Regions from separate parts of the Arthrobacter sp. MMS18-M83 genome, predicted to be linked through region 2. Evidence: predicted binding sites of a transcription regulator. Region 2 holds the regulator's gene; the other holds the start of a gene.
What was found. The regulator HrcA, encoded in region 2, represses chaperone genes, less so after heat shock. The targets are predictions, from matches to a motif close to TTNGCACTCGNNNNNNNCGAGTGCNAA.
Positions count from the first base shown of each region.

Region 1 (5,416 bases), 1.1 Mb from region 2:
ACGGACTAATTGGCTTCGCGCCCAAGCCAAGCAGCCAGCAAGCCTCCCGGGACCTCTTCCGAGGTCAGGGCAAAGCTTCTATGGTCAGCCCATTCTCCATTGATGTGAAGGAAACGCTCACGGCGCCCCTCGTCGCGGAATCCAAGCTTCTCAACAACGCGCAGGCTCGGCCCATTTTCGGGTCTGATGTTGATCTCCATCCGGTGCAAGCCGAGGGTCGCGAAGCAATGGTCGGTGGCCAGGGCAACCGCGGTGGGAGCAATCCCGCGCCCTGCCCTCGCCTGATCTACCCAGTAGCCAAGGGTGGCGGTCATCGCCGATCCCCAAACAATGGAAGAGACCGTCAACTGCCCTACAATCCTGGGCTCGTGATACCCCGGAATGCGTTCCGTGATGACAAAAGGAAGGGCACTCGCCTGCCGGGCCTGGAGGTTGAGGGAAGCCACCATCTGCCGGTAGTTTGGTAGGCGGCCACCAGGGGCCGGGTTGGAGGCTTCCCAGGGGGCGAGCCAGTCACTATTGCGCGAGCGGACTTCGGTCCATTCCTTCTTGTCCCGGTAGCGAATGGGCCGCAAAATGAGGTCGCCACATTCAAGCGTCACCGGCCAAATGGCCGATCCCCACACGAGGAACTACTTGCTGAGACTGTCGGCAAAGCCCGGCAGCCACTCGCGCAAGCCGGGTCCGAGGTCTTCACTGTCGCATGCCAGCTGGACACAGGCTTTAAGGTAGCTGAGCTTGTCTCCGGTGTCGTACCGGCGACCGCGGAAGACCACTCCGTAGACACCGCTGCCTTCGCCCTCGCCGGCAGCCAGAACCTGGAGGGCATCCGTCAGCTGGATCTCTCCTCCACGGCCAGGCTCGGTTTGCTCGAGAACGTCGAACACCGAGGGGTGAAGCACATAGCGACCAATCACGGCCAAGTTGGAGGGAGCTTCGTCGACAGAAGGCTTTTCCACAAGTTGCTTGATGCGGACGTAGCCGTCTTCGCCGATGTCCTCGATGTCGGCGCAGCCATAGGCGCTGATCTGGGACGGCTCCACCTCAATGAGGGCTATGACGGATCCACCGGTCTTGTGCTGGACCTCAATCATGTCGCTGAGGAGAGTGTCCCGCGCATCGATGAGGTCGTCGCCAAGGAGGACTGCGAAAGGTTCGTAGCCGACGTGTTGCTTTGCGCGCAGCACCGCATGGCCCAGGCCTTTGGGATCACCCTGGCGAACATAGTGAATGTCACCGAGGTTGCTAGTAGCCTGAACCGAGTCCAGCTTGACGGTGTCTCCCTTGGCCTCAAGGGTCGCTTCCAAGGCCGGCACGCGGTCGAAGTGGTCCTCCAATGCGCGCTTGTTGCGGCCCGTGATCATGAGGATGTCATTGAGGCCCACGCTCACGGCTTCTTCGACAACATACTGGATGGCCGGCTTGTCGACTACCGGGAGCATCTCCTTGGGCATCGCCTTGGTGACAGGCAGGAATCTGGTACCGAGCCCCGCAACGGGGATAACGGCCTTGCGGACAGCGCTAGCGCAGCTATTGGAAGTCACCGGACTAATCTAACGGAAGGAACTGGACATTAGGCAAAAGTACGCCGATGGAGGAAAGAGGGGCCGACGTTTCCCAACATCCCCGGCGCCAGGCAGACGGAAGAACTGGAGCGAAAGTGACTTTGAAAGACGATATCCGTCAGGGGCACCGCAACCGTCGGCGCGCCCTGACAGTACAGCAGCGCGCCGACGCCGGAATAGGCATTGCCCGCCGTGGCCTCTCATGGGCCGATGCTGTTGCCCACGGGAGACAGGCGACTTTTGCCGCCTATGTGGGGGTGGCAGCCGAACCGCCAACAATGCCCTTGCTCGAAGCGCTCCATGCCGTTGGGCACAGGATTCTTCTTCCGGTCTGTGAACCGGAGCGCCGCCTGAGCTGGGTGTATTGGACCCCGGAGACGACCTTTGCCCGCTCAAGGTATGCCCCCATCGATGAGCCCGTAGGCGAACGATTCGACAGTGACGTCGTCAGGGATGCGGCCGGAATCTTCCTTCCGGCTACTGCAGTCGACGAAGGCGGCAACCGCATTGGCCAGGGCGGCGGATATTACGACCGACTCCTCGACAAGTTGGACGCAACCGGACAGCGTCCCCCGACTATCGCCGTCGTATATGACGATGAGGTCCTGCCGGCAGGCACCATCCCTGCCGAACCTTTCGACAAGCCCGTGCCAGAGGCACTTACCCCCCGGCGCGTCGTCGGGCTAACCCACGCCGACTGAACCGCCCTTCGGGCCCTTTGTTCCTCCACCACATTCCTTGGTGGAGACTCCGATGTCGGATGATAGAATTGGCACTCAGGCCCTTGGACTGCTAATGGATAGAACAATCCGCAAATGCAGCGCAGGACCTGTAGTTCGTCCCGGAGGAGGATTGCCAGTGCCCACATATGCCTATGCCTGCAAAGACTGCGGCCACGCCTTTGACATTGTTCAGGCCTTCACAGACAGCTCCCTGTCTGACTGCCCCGAATGCCAAGGATCCTTGCGCAAGAAATTCAACAGCGTGGGCGTCGTCTTCAAGGGATCGGGCTTCTACCGTACGGACTCCCGGGACTCAAAGGGCAGCGCCGTTTCCGCTGCGCCAGCGGCATCCCCGGCTCCAGCGTCGGTTCCGGCGGCCGCCGCCAGCTGATTTGCGGTTTTCCACTTGATACCGCTTTTCCACATAGCTCATTAAGACCCTGTCACCGGACTACTCGCACGGTTAGCGTGGCAGCATGCCAGCTACCCCGTTTGCATCCCAAGGCCCCCCTTCAGCGGGGTCTTCTTCGATTCCACGCAATAGCCGCCCCGCGCCGGTCACCAGTGCCATCCCTCGCACTATTCTGGCTCTTCCACGGGGAGCCCGCGTCCCTGGCCCCCTCCCGGTGCATTCCAAGCACCACAGGCTGGGCAGCTGGCTGAACCGCAACCGCCGCCTCATGGTGGCACTCCTGCTGTGTGTCGCCGCCGGGATTGTGGTCCACCAGCTGACTCCTGCTTCTGAACAACGGGTGACGGTTCTGGCCGCGGCCAGGGATCTTGCGGCCGGGTCCACCTTGGCAGATTCCGACCTCAAACCTCTTGAAGTTCTTCCCGGAGGAGCTCCCGCCGGAGCACTCACCTCTGGCTTTGAATACAGAGGGAAGCAGCTTGCTTCACCCCTTCAGAAAGGGCAGGTCCCCACGGACGCCCAATTCCTGGGTCCGGGTCTGCTGACCGGCGCCGCGCCGGCAACAGCAGCCGTTCCACTGCGTATGGCCGATCCCGCTTCAATCCAGCTTGTTTCCCCGGGCCAGTTGGTCAACGTTGTGCTCACGGCAGCTGATGGATTTGAAGGGCCTGCCAAGAAATCCGAACTCCTGGCTGCGGCCGTCCCGGTTTTGTGGACGTCGGCAAATGGAGGCAAGGCCAGCCAGTGGCTAGGTACGAACGAGTCCGATGGCCTCGTGGTTGTCGCCGCGAATCCGCAACAGGCAGAAATCCTGGCCGGAGCTTCCACTCGGGGGAAATTGTTCTTTGTCTTGGTCAATCCTGCGGGCACCCGGCAAACCGAAACTCCTCGTGGATAGTCAGGCTCATCGTGGAATGTTCAGCCCCAGTGTGGAGGCCTTTGCTCCTTGAGCCAAGCGTCGTGATCGTAACCGGGCTCGTCACCCCAGCGGCGTGGATCATCCTCGGAGGCTTTCTTGGGCAGGATGCCTTCTCCTGCCGGCTTCGACTCCGGTTCGGGCTTCAATTCCGTCTTCTCCTGCTTGTCCAGCTGTGTGCCGGCCTCCGCTGCATAATCGTCCGCGGGGTATTTGGCCTTTGTGCTCTTTCTTTCCGGCATTGCGCTTCCTTAGGGGATGGCTGGCCCCGGGCGGGGACCTTGCGTACCGGCGAGTTTGGCTGGAGCCGACTCCGTCTGGCTACGCCGTCCCCCTGGCTGTCCGCCTGAGGGCCCAGTTCCAATTGTTCAACATCCATGTCAAGGAATCCATGCTGGACGGCGCCATAGGAGGGCGCGACCGGCTTTTCGAGTCCAAGGTAGGAGCCGATGCGGTCCGCACACGACGAGGGGTCCGTAAATACTTCGATGGTCCACAAAGACATGTACCGCCAGCCGAGGCGCTCCAGGAGCTGGGGCCGGAGCCTGCTGCGCTCCCGGACGCTCATGCGGCGGTATCGTTCCGTGCCGTCGGATTCAATGGCCACCGGCGTTGGCATTTCGGTGTCATCACGGCCGATGGTGTGCACGGGATCGGCCGCCGCGGCGATGTCCAGCGCTCCGTCGTACTGATGCCACACCCGGGCTCCACGAGCACGGAGCCGCTCGCCCAGATCCGCCACCAACGGATCCTCACCGAGCGCCTGCTCGCTGGCCGCTGCCCTGGTTGCCGGCGTCCCCAGATCCGAATTGCCCGAGAGTTCGCGGTCAAGGAGTTCATGGAAATCAACCGCCCCGTGAGCCAATCTGTCCAGGTCCAGGTCCTCCGGACGGAAGCAGCTCAAGACGTGCAAAGATCTGCGCGAGCGGGTCATTGCCAAAGCAAACTTATTGCGGCCACCTTCGACGGACAGGGGACCGAAACTGTGCAGCGCCCGGCCATGCGGAGTACGCCCGAAGCCCAGGGAGAAGATGATGTGGTCGCGGACCAATCCTTGAGCACGCTCCAAATCCACCACGCGGAAGGACTCGGCAGCCGCGTTGAAGAAACCGGACAGGAGAGGATAGTTGGGCAGCTGGAGCCTAATGGCTTCGCCGATCCTTGCAGCATGGCGCAGGCTTGCGGTCACCACGGCGAGAGAGGTGCGGGGCCGAAGTCTGGCGTGTTCAAAAACCAGATCCACCACACGGTTTACTTCGGCTGCGACCGATTCCACACCTTCGTGATCCGAACCGGGCAGGCCGGTGCCGTCCGGGATGTACTCAACCACAACCGAACGGTCCAGCCCCGTTACGGATTGGCCGTCCGGCAGCCGACGCAGGCCGCCGTCGTAGTAATTCTTGCTCAGCTGCAGTACCAGATCTTCATCAACAGCCCGATACACCCAATTCAGTTGCCAAGTCGGCAAGACGCGGGCCAATGCACTGAAGGCACTGTCCACCGTGTCCTGGCTCGTGACGCTTGCCATGGGAGGCTCCACGGCGACGCTAAAGGTGCGGGCATTGGCAATCTTCGCATCACCGAAGGCGATGATTTGTTCGGCCCGGGCGATGGCCGGCAGCACAGCCTGCAAAGACGTGCTCTCGGCATCAAGTATCACCACTGCGTCGAATTTCTGTTCGGCAGGCAAAAGCCCGGTCAGCAGGTACGGGCTGACGGACCACACCGGCACCAGCCGGGAAACCAAGGCCGGCGCCTGGGCGCTGAGCGCCGAGAGAGTAACGCGGCCATCCTTGATCAG
Region 1 covers NZ_CP113343.1:3,635,509-3,640,924, reverse strand. Annotated here, with positions in the region: gene OW521_RS17295 (GNAT family N-acetyltransferase) at 6-626, opposite strand; gene galU (UTP--glucose-1-phosphate uridylyltransferase GalU) at 633-1,544, opposite strand; gene OW521_RS17285 (5-formyltetrahydrofolate cyclo-ligase) at 1,661-2,266, shown strand; gene OW521_RS17280 (FmdB family zinc ribbon protein) at 2,424-2,678, shown strand; gene cpaB (Flp pilus assembly protein CpaB) at 2,914-3,597, shown strand; gene OW521_RS17270 (hypothetical protein) at 3,618-3,764, opposite strand; gene OW521_RS17265 (AAA family ATPase) at 3,761-5,416, opposite strand, start outside.
Region 1: the regulator HrcA is predicted to act here: its motif matches at 2,335-2,361, upstream of OW521_RS17280 (FmdB family zinc ribbon protein).

Region 2 (5,416 bases):
AGGACTCCGAGCCTGCGGCCCGGGCCGGGAGAGAACTCGGCAATCGCTGCTTTAAGATCGTCAACGCCATGCAAGGGTTCGACGACGATTCCCTCCACCCGAAGGTCATCTCCCCAGACCTTCTCCACGAGTTCGGCGTCGTGTTTTCCTTCCACCCAGATCCGGCTTGCCTTGGCGACTTGCGCTCTTTGGCCGGCCACCCGGACGGATCCCGAAGCAGTCCTGCCCGCTTGCCCGACAACCGCTCCGGAGGCGGCGCGTGGCGCCGGCGGCAGAAGTTTCACCGGTTGTCCGTCGAGGAGGAATCCGAAGCCGAGCCGGAACGACTTGTTCTTTCCCCGGCGGTCCTCCAGCACCACAATGTGGATGCCGCCGGCCTTTTCGACCCTGGTCACAGCCCCGACCCAACCGGACTGTACGTCCTCGAGGACCATTCCGCGTTCAACGGGCACCTCAGGCAGTTGCCGCTTGGCAGGCGAGGAGAGGTCTTGCGGGCCCCAATTGTTGTAAGACACTGTCTTCACACCACTTTGCGCTAGGGGATCAATGACGGCCCTGGACGTTCCGCCGGACCGCGCGGGAATCATGTTCGCCGCGAGCGGTACCAATGCTAACAACGTGGTGGCTCATACTAGACTTGTTAGCACTTGGGCATGTTGAGTGCTAATTGTTGAATATCAGGTCGCTGAGTAGTAACTGTTCAGCACTGGCTGTTGAATGGAGGTGGGCAGTGAGCGAACCACGCAAGCTTGAAGTGTTGCGCGCCATCGTGGAGGACTACGTTCACTCCCGCGAGCCCGTCGGATCCAAGGCCTTGGTCGAACGGCACCATTTGGGAGTGTCGAGCGCCACCATCCGCAACGACATGGCCCTTTTGGAAGAAGAAGGACTCATCGCCGCACCGCACACCAGTGCCGGCCGAATCCCCACGGACAAGGGCTACCGCCTGTTCGTCGACCGTATTTCCCAGGTCAAACCGCTTTCAGCCGCCGAGCGCCGGGCCATCCACTCGCTGCTTGAGGGACCCGACGACGTCGAGGACATCCTTGAGCGCACCGTTCGGCTCCTGTCCCAACTGACCAACCAGGTCGCCGTCGTGCAGTACCCGCACCTTAGCCGCGCCCGCGTGCGTCACATTGAGTTTGTGCTGCTGGCACCGCGCCAGGTCTTGGTAGTGCTTATCGCCGATACCGGCAAAGTGGAACAGGGCGTGGTGCACGCAGGGGCCGATGCCACGGACGAAGATGTGATGGCCTTGCGCGCACGTTTCCTTGGGAGCATTGCCGGCTCGCAGCTTGACCTCATGCCGCAGGTCCTGCCGTCCGTGGTTGCCCTCTGCCCACCAGCGCTTCGAGGCCTTGCCGGTGTCCTCGCCCATGGTCTCGAGAGGCTGGCCGACAGAAGCCGGGACGAGCGCATGGTCATGGCAGGCACAGCGAACCTGGCCCGCTCCAACGTGGATTTCCCGCTCAGCATCGGGCCGGTTCTGGAGGCTCTCGAGGAACAGGTGGTCATGTTGCGCTTGCTCTCGGACATGGCAGAAGACCCTCGGGGAGTCACCGTGAGCATCGGCCGCGAGAACCCCTACGACGGGCTCTCCGAAGCGTCGGTGGTCGCCACCGGCTATGGTCCGGGCAGCAGTGCCAAGATCGGCATTCTTGGTCCTACCCGGATGGACTATCCCAACACCATGGCGGCCGTCCGCGCCGTCGCACGCTACCTTTCCCGCATTCTGGGCGGCTGACAGCTCCGGCCAGAAACCGTCTCGCAAGAAACGCAGTACAACAAGGAAGAGATACCGACTTTGAGCAGCCACTATGACGTTCTGGGCGTCTCACCGGAAGCAACCGGCGAGGAGATCAAGAAGGCCTATCGCAAGCTCGCACGTAAGCTGCATCCCGATGTGAACCCCGGAGAAGGCGCCGCCGAGGAATTCAAAGCCGTGACCCACGCCTACGAGGTCCTTTCCGACCCCCAGAAGCGCCGTGTGTATGACGCCACGGGCAACGAGAACGGCACCGACAACGGCTTCGGTGGCGGTTACGCGGGCCAGGGATTCGCGTTCCAGGACATCTTCGATACCTTCTTCGGCGGGGGTGGCGGTGGCATGCAGGGGCCGGCATCACGTATGCGCCGCGGCCAGGACGCGTTGATCAGTGTCCGCATCGATTTGCGCGAGGCCGTCTTCGGCGTCAACAAGAAGCTTGAAGTGGATACAGCGGTCGTCTGCCCCACGTGCGAAGGCTCATGCTGCCGAGCGGGAACCCACCCGGAGCGCTGCGACATCTGTGGCGGCTCGGGTCAGGTCCAGCGCGCAGTCCGCTCCATCCTCGGCCAGGTCATGACTTCCGCGCCGTGTGGTTCATGTGAAGGTTTCGGATCGATCATCAAGGATCCGTGCAATGAGTGCAGCGGCCAGGGCCGCATCCGCAGCCGCCGTTCGCTGACCGTCAAAGTGCCTGGCGGCGTGGCGACCGGAACGCGCATCCAGCTGTCGTCCCAGGGCGAAGCAGGGCCGGCCGGCGGACCTTCAGGCGATCTCTACGTGGAGATCCGGGTCAACGCCGATTCCACCTACATACGCGAGGGCGACGACCTTCACGCGACCCTGAGCGTTCCCATGACGGCCGCCGCGCTGGGAACCGAGCTGCAGCTGGATACGTTCGACGGCCCCCAGGAGATCGACGTCAAGGCCGGCACCCAGGCCGGCGAAGTCATCACCTTGCGCGGACTGGGTGTCACCCATCTCCGCGGATACGGCCGGGGAGACCTCAAGGTACACCTGCACGTTGAGACGCCCGGAAAGATCGACGCCGCGCAGGAGGATTTGCTCCGCCAACTTGCCAAGTTGCGCGGTGAGCAGTTCACCGAGGGCAAGCTCGTAGCGAGCGGCGGTATGTTCGCGAAGCTGCGGGACAAGCTCGGTAACCTGTAGCGGTGAGCAACCCCGTATTTTTCACGGTCGCCGGAACGCTTGACGGGCTCGGGCCGGGTGACACGTTCGTGCTGGACGGCGCCGAGGCAAGGCATGCTGTCACCGTCAAGCGTTTGGAAGTCGGTGAAGCGGTCGACATTGCCGACGGCGCCGGAAAGCGGCTCACGGGAACTGTGACCGCATCCGGACCGGGAAGCCTTAAGGTCTTGCCTCCGATGTCGTCGAGGAGCGCCGGCCGATAGTGCGCCTCGTTTTGGTCCAGGCCCTCGCCAAGGGCGACCGCGATGAGCTCGCCGTCGAGACGGCAACGGAACTCGGGATCGACGCCGTGGTGCCCTGGCAGGCGGAACGTTCCATTGTCCGCTGGAAGGGGGAGCGGGCCGCCAAGGCCCACGCGAAGTGGCAATCGGTGGCCACCGCAGCGGCCAAGCAGGCGCGGCGCGCGTGGATCCCGGAAGTTCGTGCCGCCGTCGACGGCTCCGGTTTGGCGGCGGCCGTTGCCGCTGCTGACTTGGCGATCATCCTGCACGAGGACGCAAAGCGCCCGCTGAGGGATGTCTTGGAGGAGTGGCAGGATCAACTTTCCGGTGGGGATCCCGGAGCAGCGCGCGAAGTGCTGCTCATCGTGGGCCCGGAGGGCGGCATCTCGCCGCGCGAAGTGACCAAGCTGAGCGACGTCGGCGCTGTCACCGCCCTCTTGGGCCACCATGTACTTCGCTCATCGACGGCGGGCCCGGCCGCCGTCGTACTGGCCAGCGACATTCTGGGGCGCTGGTAGAGCGCCACGTGCGCTGCGGCGGTGCCGACGCCGCCCTTCGAGTAGCTCGCAGTGCGCGTAGCTGATCAGCGGACGCTGAAGGAACGGGTATCCGTGGCGACGTCGGCGTCGCCTGGACCCACCATGGAGACGCGCAACTCGTAGCGGCCGGCTCCGAGGCCCACAGTGAAGCTGAAGGCGCCGCCTTGGCCCGGCACGGTCGAAGCAGTGGTCTGACCGGACAGGTATGATATCTTCTCGCCGCTTGAGTTCTCGCGGAGGATCTGCCAATGCAGTTTCTTCGAAGAGTCGGTGGTACGCCCATTGAACTTGATTGGACCGGCAGGCAGGGTCAGGTCCTCCTGCGGTTCAATGATCCAGACGGGTGCCACCATGGTTGCGTCCCGGACCATCGGATCACCTAGCTTGACCTGACCGAACGCCATGTAATCCGTGTGCCCGTCCACCAGGATGGTCACCTTGATCAGCTGACCGGAGTCGATCAATCCCGAGCTCGCCGCAGCAGCGGTAGCGGTGTAGACGAGTTGCTGGACCGCGCGCTGCGCCATTCCGGCGTCGAGGTTGGAATTGAACGCGTCGCGGGAAACGTCGACCGTGACCACGTTCTTGCCGGAAATCGACGTCGCAAGGTTGCTCGGATTTTGCCATGGCGTGAAGAAATCGTGATCCAACGGCTTCTGGGACATCATGATCCGAAGGGCGGTAGTGATCGGGTTCTCGTTGCCTGGGTTGTCACGAAATTCGCGGTACAGGAAGATATCCGTGTCGCTCCGTCCGATCCAGTACACCGGAATCTTGTTTGACGCCTGGGTTGTCTCGAGCGGCGCATTGGTTGCGGGTGCCGCCTGCAGGGCAGCGGTCGGGTTGGGGACAGGCGTCGTTGATCCCTGACTCGAACGGTCAGCAACGCAACCCGAAAGAAACAGGGCAGCGGTCAGCGCGGTCACAAGCATGGCGGAACGTCTCCGGATGCGTGTGCCCTCTGGAATGCCGGCTGGCCTGGTAATGGTGGATTCCTGCTCGTGTTCGGCCGCTGTGGTGCGGGGGAGTCATGCGCCCGAGGACCGGGTGCAGGGCATTTTTGCCCATAAATCAGCTTGTCACAGTCCCCGCGGCGCTTGCTGGGGATTCCATCCTCCGGCACCAACTGCAATGCGATTGATACGAGGTCGATACGGAGTTGATACCAAAGTGGCATGAAATCGGCTGTCCGCAGCCCTCCCGGGCATGGTCTGGAACCACCCCAGAGACTGGCTGGCGTAGGATTGAAAGCAATCCGAGGCCCGCGATCCTGCGCCCATCCAGCGAACGGACATCGGAGCAAATCGATGGACATAACCAAGCCGGAGGAGCACAGGCCGCAAGGCCAGCACTATGACAGAATCATTGAACGGGCGGCCCAGGGCCGGCAGCGTTGACACAGGTCCGGCCGAGTTCCCACACTCTGTCCCCGGCGCCCGGACGGAAGTTGTCGTCTTCGACAACTCTGATCAGATGGTTCAGACCCTCGGCAGCCATGACGAGGCACTGCGCTACATAGAAGCCCAGTTCCCCGGCGTCGACTTTCATGTGCGTGGCAACGAGCTCTCTTTCAGCGGACCATCCGGCGATGTTCCCCGGATCATGCGGCTCCTGGAGGAAGTCCGGGGTTTGGTCGGCAGGGGGACGGTTATCACCCCGGACGTACTCCAACAGCTCGTTTC
Region 2 covers NZ_CP113343.1:4,693,941-4,699,356, reverse strand. Annotated here, with positions in the region: gene OW521_RS22180 (DUF3097 domain-containing protein) at 1-515, opposite strand, end outside; gene hrcA (heat-inducible transcriptional repressor HrcA) at 731-1,744, shown strand; gene dnaJ (molecular chaperone DnaJ) at 1,805-2,935, shown strand; partial or broken gene OW521_RS22165 (16S rRNA (uracil(1498)-N(3))-methyltransferase) at 2,938-3,713, shown strand; gene OW521_RS22160 (GerMN domain-containing protein) at 3,779-4,666, opposite strand; gene OW521_RS22155 (PhoH family protein) at 5,088-5,416, shown strand, end outside.